3 regions of the Undibacterium sp. Di26W genome follow, and region 1 is predicted to be linked to each of the others. Evidence: predicted binding sites of a transcription regulator. Region 1 holds the regulator's gene; each other region holds the start of a gene.
The links. The regulator LexA, encoded in region 1, represses DNA repair genes until DNA is damaged. The targets are predictions, from matches to a motif close to ACTGTATNNNNATACAGT.
Positions count from the first base shown of each region.

Region 2: the regulator LexA is predicted to act here: its motif matches at 2,209-2,226, upstream of ruvA (Holliday junction branch migration protein RuvA).
Region 3: the regulator LexA is predicted to act here: its motif matches at 1,763-1,780, upstream of dinB (DNA polymerase IV).

Region 1 is NZ_JBMPOR010000018.1:98,581-103,327, forward strand. It holds gene clpX (ATP-dependent Clp protease ATP-binding subunit ClpX) at 1-770, shown strand, start outside; gene lon (endopeptidase La) at 1,024-3,441, shown strand; gene lexA (transcriptional repressor LexA) at 3,600-4,256, opposite strand; gene rpsF (30S ribosomal protein S6) at 4,521-4,747, shown strand, end outside.
Region 2 is NZ_JBMPOR010000029.1:36,402-41,148, forward strand. It holds gene purH (bifunctional phosphoribosylaminoimidazolecarboxamide formyltransferase/IMP cyclohydrolase) at 1-1,228, shown strand, start outside; gene ruvC (crossover junction endodeoxyribonuclease RuvC) at 1,548-2,090, shown strand; gene ruvA (Holliday junction branch migration protein RuvA) at 2,241-2,822, shown strand; gene ruvB (Holliday junction branch migration DNA helicase RuvB) at 2,826-3,896, shown strand; gene ACO0LM_RS25430 (2-keto-4-pentenoate hydratase) at 4,203-4,747, shown strand, end outside.
Region 3 is NZ_JBMPOR010000009.1:13,049-17,795, reverse strand. It holds gene ACO0LM_RS12695 (M16 family metallopeptidase) at 1-599, shown strand, start outside; gene dinB (DNA polymerase IV) at 656-1,711, opposite strand; gene ACO0LM_RS12685 (thioredoxin family protein) at 1,887-2,354, shown strand; gene ACO0LM_RS12680 (PAS domain-containing protein) at 2,424-4,700, shown strand.

The sequences.
Region 1 (4,747 bases):
TGCTGCAGAATTGCAACTATGAAGTTGAACGCGCGCAAAAGGGCATCGTTTATATCGATGAGATTGACAAGATATCGCGTAAATCTGACAACCCGTCAATCACCCGTGACGTTTCCGGTGAAGGCGTGCAGCAAGCCTTGCTGAAGCTGGTTGAAGGTACCATGGCATCGGTGCCGCCACAGGGTGGTCGCAAGCATCCTAACCAGGATTTCATCCAGATCGATACCACCAACATCATGTTTATCTGTGGTGGTGCGTTTGACGGCCTGGCCAAGATCATTTCCGACCGTTCTGAGCGCAGTGGCATAGGTTTCTCTGCCAGCGTCAAGAGCCAGGCAGAAAAGAGCGCCAGCGACGTCATGCAGGACGCAGAACCACAGGATCTGATCAAGTTTGGTCTGATTCCTGAACTGGTCGGTCGCCTGCCTGTGATTGCTACGTTGAATGAACTGGATGAAGCGGCACTGATACAAATTCTGGTTGAGCCTAAAAACGCCCTGATCAAGCAATATGCAAAATTGCTGGAGATGGAAGGCACGGAACTGGAAATCCGTCCTGCTGCCCTGCAGGCCATAGCCAAGAAGGCGATTGCCCGCAAGACCGGCGCGCGTGGCTTGCGTTCCATACTGGAACACGCCTTGCTGGACGTTATGTATGACTTGCCTAGCCATCAGAATGTAGAGAAGGTGGTCATTGATGAAAATACCATCACCAATGGCGCGAAACCCTTGCTGATTTACCACGAACAACCCAAAGTCGCCGGTGCCTGAGTCACCTGCTTGATGTGGTAGCAAAAACATGATGGGGAGGCAACTCCCCATTTTTTATTGGTTTCCCTCGCTTTATTTCTTCGTTTTAATTTGATTCGAAGTACAATGATTTAACAAAATAATTACAGCTTCAATCGTAAAGCTACCCGGGGAAGCTCTCTGTGTGGCTTTTTTTATTGTTTTTTCCCGGAATGGGCTTGTGTTTCCGCCCAGTGCGCCAACATTGTTAACCAGTATTTATGAAAGGTGCGCCATGACGACTACTCTGATAACCGAACAAACCCAACTGCCGTTGTTGCCACTGCGTGATGTTGTTGTATTCCCGCACATGGTGATTCCTCTGTTTGTGGGGCGTCCAAAATCCATCAAGGCTTTGGAAGCTGCCATGGATCAGGGCAAGAGCATTATGCTTGCCGCTCAGAAAGCCGCTGCCAAGGATGAACCTTCGGCAGATGATATTTATGAAATTGGCTGTATTGCCAATATCCTGCAAATGCTGAAGTTGCCGGACGGTACCGTCAAGGTACTGGTCGAAGGCGCTCAACGTGCGCGCATACACAAGATCCATGATTCCGAATCCCATTTTTTCGCAGACCTGACACCCGTCGCTCTGGATGAAGGTGACGAATCCGAAGTGGAAGCGATGCGTCGCGCCATCGTTCAGCAATTTGATCAATACGTCAAACTGAACAAAAAAATCCCGCCAGAAATCCTGGCATCCCTGTCCGGTATCGACGATGCCGGTCGCCTGGCAGATACCATCGCTGCCCATCTTCCATTGAAGCTGGAACAGAAGCAGGTCATCCTGGAAATCTTCAGCGTCTCCAAACGTCTTGAGCATTTGCTGGGACAACTGGAAGGCGAACTCGACATCCTGCAGGTTGAAAAGCGTATCCGTGGTCGCGTCAAGCGCCAAATGGAGAAATCGCAGCGCGAGTACTACCTGAACGAACAGGTCAAGGCCATCCAGAAAGAATTGGGTGAAGGTGAAGAGGGTGCCGATATTGACGAGCTGGAGAAAAAAATCCTGGCCGCCAAGATGCCTAAAGAAGCCCGCGACAAGGCACAGAATGAGTTGAAAAAACTCAAAATGATGTCACCGATGTCGGCTGAAGCCACCGTCGTGCGCAATTACATCGACACCATCGTCAATCTGCCATGGAAGAAAAAATCCAAGGTCAATAATGATTTGACGAATGCTGAAAAAGTATTGGAAGACGAACACTTTGGCCTGGATAAGGTTAAAGAACGCATCCTGGAATATCTTGCAGTACAACAGCGCGTTGACAAGTTGAAAGCACCTATCCTGTGCCTGGTTGGTCCTCCGGGTGTGGGTAAGACCTCGCTGGGGCAATCCATCGCCCGTGCCACGAACCGCAAGTTCGTGCGTATGGCTCTGGGTGGCGTGCGTGACGAGGCTGAAATCCGTGGTCACCGCCGTACCTACATCGGCTCCATGCCAGGCAAGATTTTGCAAAGCCTGTCCAAGGTTGGTGTGCGTAATCCGCTGTTCTTGCTGGATGAAGTGGACAAGATGGGCGCTGATTTCCGTGGCGATCCATCTTCTGCCTTGCTGGAGGTATTGGACCCTGAACAAAATCATACTTTTTCGGATCATTACATCGAAGTCGATTTCGATCTGTCCGACGTGATGTTTGTGGCGACCTCCAATTCCTACAATATCCCGCCAGCTTTGCTGGACCGGATGGAAGTGATACGCCTGTCGGGTTATACCGAAGATGAAAAAACCAGCATTGCCCAACGCTATTTGCTGCCTAAACAAATCAAGAACAATGGTTTGAAAGAAGGCGAAATCACCGTGGCAGAAAGTGCTTTGCGCGACATCATCCGTTATTACACCCGTGAAGCCGGTGTGCGTTCGCTGGAAAGGGAAATCTCCAAGATTTGCCGCAAGGTCGTGAAAATGCTCTTGCTGAAAAAGACCGAGAAAAAAGCCACAGTCAATTCCAAGAACCTGGATAAATACCTGGGTGTGCGTCGCTATGACTTTGGCGTCGCCGTCAAGGATAACCAGATTGGCCAGGTTGTCGGTTTGGCCTGGACTGAAGTGGGCGGCGATTTGCTGACCATAGAAGCCGTAGCCATGCCGGGCAAAGGTGGTGTCATTCGTACAGGTACCCTGGGCGATGTCATGAAAGAATCGATCGAAGCAGCCCGTACTGTGGTACGCAGTCGCGCCAAGCGTCTGGGTATCAAGGCCGATGTGTTCGAGAAGAGTGACATCCATATCCACGTACCCGAAGGTGCAACACCGAAAGACGGCCCGTCTGCCGGTATTGCCATGACCACGGCGCTGGTGTCCGTATTCACCGGCATCCCGGTTCGTGCTGATGTCGCCATGACAGGTGAAATCACATTGCGCGGCGAAGTATTGCCTATCGGTGGCTTGAAAGAAAAATTGCTGGCTGCACATCGCGGTGGTATCAAAACCGTGTTGATACCAGAAGAAAATGCCAAGGATCTGACAGAGATCCCGGACAACGTCAAAAACAAACTGGAAATCATCCCGGTTCGCTGGATAGACAAAGTCCTGGAAATCGCACTGGAAACCCAGCCTGTTCCTCTGGTCGACGAGCCAGTCCCCGTAGCTGCCGCCGCAACACCGGCAACGCCAGAAACACCGGCGGATACGACAGTGGTGAAACACTAGGCTTAGGGGGTGTCGGCGTATGCCGGCAGACTCTGCTAGCCAATAAAGAAAAGCGCCCGATTTCTAATCGGGCGCTTTTTTATTGATGTTGGCATAAAAGTTTGAGGACGAGCCAGGCGTGATCCGGATGAGAGGGGAGGATCACACCCAGGCTGTCCTCAAACCCAGTTTCTCATCAGGCCGACTGCCAGGCCTTCCAGAGCAAAATCTTCTTCGGTATCGCCGACCCTGATGATGGGGTAATCCGGGTTTTCTGGCATCAGTTCAATCAGGTCGCCGGTTTTCTTGTAGCGTTTGACGGTGACATCATCGCCCAGGCGGGCGACGACGATCTGGCCATTGCGGGCGCTGTCGGTTTTTTTTACGGCCAGCAAATCACCATCAAGGATGCCGGCATCGCGCATGGACATGCCGCGTACCTTCAGCAAAAAGTCAGGCTTGGCAGAGAACAGGGCGGGGTCCACATGGTAGGTGGATTCGATATGTTCGCTAGCCAGTATCGGCGAACCGGCAGCGACGCGGCCAACCAGCGGCAGGCTCAGTTGCATCAGTGCCGGATGCGGTAGCGCCATCTGTATGCCGGGGATGTGGCTGGACAGTGCGGATTCCAGCAGGCGTATGCCGCGCGAGGTGCCAGCGGCAATCTCGATCACACCCTTGCGTGCCAGTGCCTGCAAATGTTCTTCGGCCGCATTGGTGGAGCGGAATCCCAGTTCAGCGGCAATTTCTGCGCGGGTAGGCGGAAATCCGGTATTTTGGATGGCATCCTTGATCAGGTTAAGTATTTGTTCCTGGCGGGCAGTCAGTTTTAGCATGGCGTTTTCTAATGTGAATGTGCTGTATATGCAAGCAGTCTGTATTTTTATACAGTAAAGCTGAATATGCAAGTCAAAATCCGCAGAGAGTGGCAAAAATGTGAAAAATATCCTCATTCAAACAGGTGAATGAGGTGTTTGCTTGGCTAAGTCACTGATCTAATTGATCAAAATGAAAAACTGGGTTATTATTGTCGGCTTTCCTCTTCCCGCACTCGTCTTGACGCCGAGGCGGGCTATTTTTATTGTCCACAAGGAGAATATATGCGTCATTATGAAATCGTATTTATCGTACATCCCGATCAGAGCGAGCAAGTTCCTGCAATGATCGAACGCTACAAGGCAAGTGTTGTAGCGCGTGGTGGTCAAATCCATCGCGTTGAAGACTGGGGCCGTCGTCAACTGGCTTACATGATTCAAAAACTGGCGAAAGCGCACTATGTTTGCTTGAACATTGAATGCGATGCCGAAACTCTGCTCGAGTTGGAAAC
Region 2 (4,747 bases), on a different contig from region 1:
ATGCTCACTCGAAGATGCGATAGAAAATATCGACATCGGCGGCCCGACCATGTTGCGTTCGTCTGCCAAGAACCACAAAGACGTGACTGTCATTGTTGACCCGGCTGATTATGCCGTGGTGCTGGCAGAGATGAAGGCACATCAAAACGTCGTCAGCTATAACACCAAGTTTTCACTGGCAAAAAAAGTATTTGCCCACACCGCGCAATACGATGGTGCCATCACCAATTACCTGAGCAGCCTGGGTGAAGACAAGGCGCATGCTACACGCAGCGCTTATCCACAAACACTGAACCTGCATTTTGAAAAAGTGCAGGAAATGCGTTACGGTGAAAACCCACACCAGTCTGCGGCTTTTTACCGCGACCTGAAGTCTCTCGAAGGCTCATTGGCCAACTACAAGCAATTGCAAGGCAAGGAACTGTCTTACAACAATATCGCCGACGCCGATGCTGCCTGGGAATGCGTGAAGTCTTTCGCTGAATCTGCCTGCGTCATCGTTAAGCATGCCAATCCTTGCGGCGTGGCGCTGGGTGCGACGCCGTTTGAATCGTATAGCAAGGCTTTGCAGACAGACCCTACGTCTGCTTTCGGCGGCATCATCGCTTTCAATCGCGAACTCGACGGCAAGGCTGCTGAAATCGTCGCCAAGCAATTCGTCGAAGTGTTGATCGCGCCATCCTTCACTGCGGAAGCCAAACAGATTTTTGCAGCCAAACAAAACGTACGCCTGCTGGAAATTTCTTTGGGTGCCGGCTTCAACCAGTACGATATGAAACGCGTCGGCGGTGGTTTGCTGGTGCAGGCACCAGATGCCAAAAACGTCCTACAGGAAGAATTGCGCGTCGTCTCGAAATTGCAGCCAAGCCCACAACAAATGGCTGACATGATGTTCGCCTGGCGCGTGGCCAAATATGTCAAATCAAATGCCATCGTCTTCTGCGGCAATGGCATGACGCTGGGTGTAGGTGCCGGCCAGATGAGCCGGATTGACTCTGCCCGTATCGCCTCTATCAAGGCGCAGAATGCTGGCCTGATACTGGCCGGTTCTGCGGTAGCGTCCGACGCGTTCTTCCCCTTCCGTGATGGCCTGGATGTCGTGGTGGATGCTGGCGCGACCTGTGTCATCCATCCCGGTGGTTCCATGCGTGACCAGGAAGTGATTGATGCTGCTGATGAACGCGGTGTGGTGATGGTGTACACGGGTACCCGTCATTTCCGTCATTGATGCGGTGTTGATACGGTGCTGATGCTGTATTGATCAAATTAACGGCTCTGTTATCCCAGAGCCGTTTTTTATTCTGCCCTCTCATCTTTATGGCTTACGTCACTATTCTGACTAGTGCCAGACTGGAGGCTACCGGGCTGGCGCTCCAGCAGCGTTGGTTGTTCACGCATACCAGTCACAAATAACAATAAACAAAAGTAATTACCTACTCACATAAGCACAAATAAAACTCCACATTGATACGCTATACTCTTAAGCAACACCCTCTCAGCAACATCGGCAATTAGCGCCAGACCACCGATACCCACAAAAACAATTCATGAAAATCCTAGGCATAGACCCCGGCTTGCGCACTACCGGTTTTGGCGTCATTCACAAACAGGGCAGCAAGCTGACGTATATCGCCTCGGGCACCATAAAGACCATTGATGGCACTTTACCGGAACGCTTAAAGACCATTTTATCAGGCGTTTCTGAGGTAGTACGCACTTACCAGCCCGATTGTGCGGCCATAGAAAAAGTGTTCGTCAACGTCAATCCACAATCCACGCTCTTGCTGGGGCAGGCACGCGGGGCGGCCATTTGTGCTCTGGTGGCGGCCGACCTGGTAGTCGCAGAATACACGGCCCTGCAAGTCAAACAGGGAGTGGTCGGCCATGGCCGGGCCAAGAAGGAACAGGTACAGGATATGGTACAGCGCCTGCTGGCGCTGTCTGGCCTGCCTGGCAGCGATGCAGCCGATGCGCTGGGTGTGGCGATTTGCCATGCGCATAGCGGTGATATCCTTGCAACTCTGGGGGCGATTGCGCCAGGCTTGGCCAAGAAGGGCTTGCGCGTCAAGGGCGGGCGGCTGGTAGGTTAAACCCTGACAGGGATGCTGCTCATTCTTGTCAGGCGCTCGTGATCAATAATTGCGATATCGCAATATCAATATAATTTCCCCGCGAGCCTCGTCAAACGCCCAAGAATCGTTTACTATCACTGCTTATTCATACAGTATGAAAGCAGTCTCATGATAGGTCGCATTGCTGGCACTCTGATAGAAAAGAATCCTCCGCAATTGCTGGTCGATTGCCAGGGCGTAGGCTATGAAGTCGATGTGCCCATGAGCACCTTCTATAATCTGCCGCACCTGGGTGAAAAAGTCGTCTTGCTGACCCACCTGGCGATACGCGAAGATGCGCACGTGCTGTTTGGTTTTGGTACGGCAGAAGAACGCAGCACCTTCAAACAACTGATCAAGATCAGCGGGGTTGGTGCCCGCACTGCCCTGTCTATCCTGTCCGGCATGTCAGTCGCTGATCTGGCGCAGGCGATTACCCTGCAGGAAGCCGGACGCCTGACCCGCGTGCCTGGCATAGGCAAAAAGACCGCTGAACGCCTGCTACTGGAACTGAAAGGTAAATTGGGCGCAGACCTGGGTACTGCAACAGCCGCGCTGGCGGCAGGTGACCATAGCGCCGATATCCTGAATGCCTTGCAAGCCCTTGGTTATTCCGACAAAGAAGCCTTGCTGGCGATGAAATCCGTGCCTGCCGGCAGCGGGGTATCCGACGGTATCAAGCTGGCATTGAAAGCACTGTCCAAAGGCTAAGCGATGACGATACAGACAGATAATCTTTCTTCCAACTTCAGCGAGCCGCGCATTATCTCGGCAACGCCGAGCTCCCCCAATGAAGAAGCGATAGAACGCGCCCTGCGCCCCAAACAACTGGATGAGTATGTGGGGCAGGAAAAGATACGCGGCCAGTTGGAAATTTTTATCACCGCTGCCAGACAACGCAGCGAAGCACTCGATCACACGCTGCTGTTTGGTCCGCCAGGCCTGGGTAAAACCACCCTCGCGCATATTATTGCACGCGAGATGGGTGTCAATCTGCGCCAGACATCGGGACCGGTGCTGGAACGTGCGGGCGACCTGGCTGCCCTGCTAACCAACCTGGAAGCAAACGATGTCTTGTTCATCGATGAAATTCACAGATTGTCACCGGTCGTGGAAGAAATTTTGTACCCGGCGCTGGAAGATTACCAGATCGATATCATGATCGGTGAAGGCCCTGCGGCCCGCTCGGTGAAACTGGATTTGCAGCCGTTCACCCTGGTGGGGGCAACAACCCGCGCCGGCATGCTGACCAACCCGCTGCGCGACCGTTTTGGTATCGTCGCCAGACTGGAATTTTATACGCCGGAAGAATTGACCAAGATCGTCACCCGCTCAGCTTCATTGCTGCATGCGCCGATACAGGCCGATGGAGCCGGTGAAATCGCCAAGCGGGCACGTGGCACGCCCAGGATAGCCAATCGCCTGTTGCGACGTGTACGCGACTATGCCGAGGTCAAAGGCAATGGCGAAATCACCCGCGCCATGGCCGATGCTGCCCTGAAAATGCTGGATGTGGATGCCGCCGGATTTGATCTGATGGATAGAAAATTGCTGGAAGCCATACTCTTCAAGTTTGGTGGTGGCCCGGTCGGTCTGGACAATGTTGCCGCCGCCATAGGCGAAGAACGCGACACCATAGAAGATGTATTGGAACCCTATCTGATACAGCAAGGATTTTTACAGCGTACACCCCGGGGCCGGATAGCAACTCCGTCCGCCTATGAACATTTTGGCGTAACCATGCCCAGATCGGGCAATAACGGTGAATTATGGGGAGGCGCTTAAGGGTGCAGACCTCGTTTCTCTATCGCCATTAAAGCCATGCTTTGCATTGCCTGCACGTGGCAGTAAGAACCTGTTTGCGATCTGTAGCGAGCGTGCGTCAGCAGGGTCAGGGCAAAAAGCGCAGCGCAAAAAGCGGAATGGTCTCTGGACCATGCGCATTTTGAGCAGCGCATGAGCCCCGCGTGGACTCCGATTGCGCACGTGCTTAAGATCGTAAATAGGTTCTAAGAACTATTCCAGAAACAGAAAGTGACACACCCACGCCTTCCAGAATTTTTTTGTGCTCAAACCAACCAACTTGATGCCATGTCCCTACAAGCCGAACACCATGCCTACACCTTCCTTGAAGCCAGGGCCCGTTTCCAGCCCTTGCATCCACTGACTTCCCAATTCGATTTAAGCATTCATGATGCCTATGAAATCGCTAAAGCCTCAGATGCCATACGCATAGCCGAAGGTGAAGTGCGCATCGGACGCAAGCTGGGTTTTACCAATCGCAAGCTATGGTCCAAATACGGTGCCAGGGAAGCTATTCGTGCCCCCATCTGGAGCAGCCTGTTTGATAGCACGGTACGCTATGTGGAAGACGCCTATGTCTATCAAAGCCTGACTGGTGCCTTGCAACCCCGCATAGAGCCTGAGATTGTCTTCAAGCTGGGCCGCACACCTGCAGCAGACGCCACCATAGAAGAATTGGCTGATTGCCTGGAATGGATGGCGCACGGCATAGAAATCGTCGTCAGCCCCTACCCCGACTGGAAGTTCGAAGCCGCGGACGCCATTGCTGCCCTTGGCCTGCACGGCACCTTGCTGATAGGCGAGCCACGCATACTGTCCAGCGCCAGCCGTCA
Region 3 (4,747 bases), on a different contig from region 1:
GCCGCCTGGCCAGGCCTTATCGCGCCACCAAGGCCGAAGAAAAACAATTGATTACACCGGACAAGGCAAATGCCTTTTTCTATGCCAGCATGCAGGTGCCCGTCGGCATCAAACATCCTGACTACCCGGCACTGGTCATGGGTAATTACCTATTGGGCGGCAGTTTTAATTCACGCATCCTGGAACGCATACGCCAAAAAGACGGCATCAGTTATGGCGGAAACTCGTCCTTCAATGGCTCAGCCCTGGATGAAGTCGCCTCGTTCTCGGTCGCGGCCATTTATGCACCGCAAAACCGCGTCAAGCTGGAAACCGGCATACGGGAAGAAATTAGCCGCGCCCTGAAAGATGGCTTTAGCGCCGCCGAACTGGAAGACGGCAAGAAGAGCCTGCTACAGCAAATGCAACTGGAACGCAGCCAGGACAATGCCCTCGCATCCACACTGACCACCAACCTGTATCTGGGTCGTAATATGCAATTTGATGCCGAGATGGAAAAGAAAATCCAGGGCCTGAGCGTCACCACCATCAAGGAAGCCATGAACCGGCATCTGGGTTATGACAAGCTGGTGCGGGTTTTTGCGGGTGATTTCAAGTAAGCCTACAAACCAGGCTGCAAGGAATTCCCTCCTTCTCATGAGGAAAGTCCTTGCAGCTATTCACCACCAAACAAATTCAACTGACTCTCGGTTTTCTCATCGGCCAGCCGCGTTCCCAGGCCCAGCAGACGTACGGGTAACTGGCGGCGAGAATAGCCGGTTGCCAGCAGTTGTACATACATGTCCTGATCCAGCGCCCTGGCACCGCATTCCACCGTGGTGACGCGAAAATCTGAAAAACGGATTTTGACATACAGCTTCTGTATGCTGTCTTCTGCTGCCGCCCTTTGCATGCGCTGCTGCAAGGACTTGAACAGGACCGGCAACTCGGCCTGGCAGGCAGCCAAATCCGGCAAATCGATGGTATAGGTTTCTTCCACGCTCACGGACTTACGCTCCGAGTAAGCGCATACTTCACGCAGGTCTATGCCACGACATAGCTGGTACAGATTATTCCCCAGTTTGCCAAAATGCTGCATCAGATCAGGTAGCGACCATGTCAGCAAGTCGCGGCATTCATGGATGCCCATGGAATGCAGTTTGGCGGCAGTGACCTTGCCGACACCAAACAGGCGGGCCACAGGCAAAGCGGCGACGAAGTCTTCGACCTGGTCGGGCAAGATGACGAACATGCCGTCTGGCTTGTTCCAGTCACTGGCGATCTTGGCCAGGAACTTGTTCGGTGCCACCCCGGCAGATGCAGTAATGCCCACTGTGTCGGCAATGCGCGCCCGTATCTCTTGCGCTATCAGGGTGGCACTGCCTTTGTACTGGGTGGAATGGCTGACATCCAGATAAGCTTCATCCAACGACAGCGGTTCCACTGCATCGGTGTAATCACGGTAAATCGCCAGGATCTGGCGCGAGGCTACCCGGTATTTTTCCATGGTCGGCGGCATGATCAGCAGGTCCGGGCAGCGCCGCACCGCCTGTGACATTGGCATGGCCGAACGGATGCCGAAGCGGCGCGCTTCATAATTACAGGTCGCCACCACCCCGCGCTGGTCAGGCTTGCCGCCCACCGCCAGGGGTTTTCCACGCAGCGTCGGATCATCACGCATCTCTATCGCTGCATAAAAACAGTCACAGTCGCAGTGGATAATCTTTTTCAAACTGGCTACTCAAAGTAAGAATACCGTATTTTATCCCGAATCCAGGGTTTAACTGAGCATACATACAGTATAAATATGGCTAATTCTTGGAAGAAATGACTAGTTGTTGTGGTTTAAGCTAAGATAGTCTTATCTACCGCAACACGATTTGCATGCTTTTTTTGAAGGATGGGTAATGAAAAAACTGTTTTCGCTGATTTGTACCGTGGTTTTTGGCTTGAGCATGGCGCATGCTGGCACCAATCCGGTACAAGCCTATGATGAAAGCGCCGATGCCAGGACCGCCATCACCAAAGCGCTGGCAGAAGCCAAAAAAAGTGACAAGAAAGTTCTGGTGATCTTCGGTGCCAACTGGTGCAAGGATTGCCTGGAACTGGACAAATCCATGCATGGCAAAAACGCCCCCCTGCTGAACAGCAAGTTTGTCACCGTCAAGGTGAATGTCGGCCAGTTCGATAAAAATATGGACCTGTCCGATAGCTATGGCACGCCGACCAAGAAGGGGATACCGGCAGCGGTCTTGTTAAGGCCGGACAATAGTGTGCTGTATGCATCCAAAGGTGGCGAATTGTCGAATGCCCGCAAAATGAGTGAGCAGGGGGTATATGATTTTTTTGATGAAATCACTGCCCTGTATCACTAAGCATGGTCAATCCGGATGTCTGATCTGTCTCCCCCACCCATGCTTCCGCCTGATCAGGCGGAGCTGGACATGCTGAGACGCAGCCATCATCTGTTATCGAGTTTTTCGCATCATCTGCCGGTCATGTTTTATCAATACCGGCGTTATCCTGATGGCCGCGTCTGTTTCCCGTACGCCAGCGATGCCGTCACCACTTTCTTTGGGGTCCAGGCAGAACAGTTGCGGGAAGATGCCCGTTTCCTGGCAAACATCATACATCCGGATGATTTGCCGAAAATGATAGTCGCCATACGTAAATCGTATACCGATCTCAGCGTCTGGCACCAGGAATACCGCGTCATTTTTCCCGACAAGCCAGACCGCTGGGTGATGGGGAATGCCACGCCAGAATTATTGCCGGATGGCAGTGTATTGTGGCATGGCTTTCTGACAGACAATACCGAACGCAAGCTGACCGAGCAAAGATTGCAGGCTGCCGAACGCCAGCGCCGCCTGGTCATGAAGGCTTCAAACCAGGGGCTGTACGATATCAATCTACAAACCGGCGAAGGCAGTTTCAGTCCGGAATACTTGCAAATGCTGGGTTACGACCCGGAGGACTTTGCTACGCCGCAACTGTTCTGGGATTATTTCTGGGGCGCGGGGGTGCACCCGGATGATGTCAAAAGTCTTAAGAAAGCCTACAAGGCCCATGCCCAGGGCATGGGCAAGGGTGACTACCATGCTGAATTCCGGCAAAAGAACAAGGCTGGCGACTGGCGCTGGATCATGTCGCTGGGCAGCATCGTCGAATGGGATAGCAGTGGCCAGCCGCTGCGCATGGTTGGCACCCATATCGATATTACCGAACGCAAGCAGACCGAGGACATGCTGCATCAAAACCAGGAACTGCTGAAATCCAGCAAAGACCGCTACAAGGTCTTGGCGAAAGAGCTGGAAATCCTGATTACCAATGTCCCGGTCGGCATTATGTTTGTCAGTGACGGCGTGATCGTCCGTGCCAACAAGGCGCTGGCCGAACTCTGTCGCTTCCACGATGTACAGGCCATGATAGGGAAGCAAACCGCTTTCCTGTACCAGAACCAGGCAGACTATGAAGCGTTCAGCAAACAGGTCATCCCCGGCTTACTGGCAGATGAACTGGTCGAACTGGAATGGCCTCTGCGACGCCATAATGGAGAAGCGTTCATCGGCCGCATCGCCGGGCGTGCCTTGCCTAGCGGTGGCTATGTCAAGGGTGCCGTCTGGATGATACAGGACATCACCGAGCAAAAAACCATGCTGGATGCCTTGCGCAATAGCGAGCAGCGCCTGCAAAGGCTGATGAATTCCAGCCTGATCGGCATCATCCAGGGCAATGAATCGGGACAGATACTGGACGTCAACGACGTCTTCACCCAGTTCAGCGGCTATAGCCGTGACTATTTGCTGACCCACAGCAAGGTCTGGGAAACCCTGTTGTCGCAACAGGATATCAAGATATGCCAACAGGCTTACCAGGATTTGATACGGACCGGCACTACCGTGCCTTTCGAAATCATGTTGCAGCAGGGGGATAATAACGGCGTGCCCATCCTGGTCGGCCTGAGCCACCTGGAAAATTCCGAACGTGAATGGGTCGCCTTTGCCATGGATATCAGCGACCGCTTGCGCATGAACCGCCTGAAGACAGAATTCATTTCCGTGGTCAGCCATGAATTGCGTACGCCGCTGACTTCGATACGTGGCTCGCTCAGTTTGCTGGAATCCGGCGTCAGCGGTGTCTTGCCGCCGCAGGCAGAACACCTGATACGCATCGCCCACAATAACAGCAAGCGCCTGATTACCCTGGTCAATGACATACTGGACATGGACAAGCTGGCCAGCGGCAAGATGATTTTTAAATCGGAAGCGCTGGATCTGGTGAGCCTGGTCCAGAATGCCATCGAATCGAATATGTCCTATGCCGCTTCACTGAAGGTCAGCCTGAAGCTGGAAAGCTGTCCGCCGCATGCCTGGATACTGGCCGACAATGACAGGCTGATGCAAGTCATGGCCAACCTGATGTCGAACGCCGCCAAGTTTTCGCGTGAGGGTGATGCAGTGTCGCTGCATATAATGAATGCGGGGCCGCGCTACCGGGTGGAAGTCAGCGACCGCGGCAGCGGCATTGCGCCAGAATTTCAGGAACACCTGTTTGAACCATTTACCCAGGCCGACGGCACCAACACCAGGCAAAAAGGTGGAACCGGGCTGGGTCTGTCGATTACCAAGGCCATGCTTGAAAAAATGCATGGACAAATCGGCTTCCACAGCACACCGGATGTAGGCACCACCTTCTGGTTTGAGTTTGATGTGTATCGCTGAAATACTTTCAGGCAGTAAGAGTGGAAGGCACTCTGTTTTCAACAGTT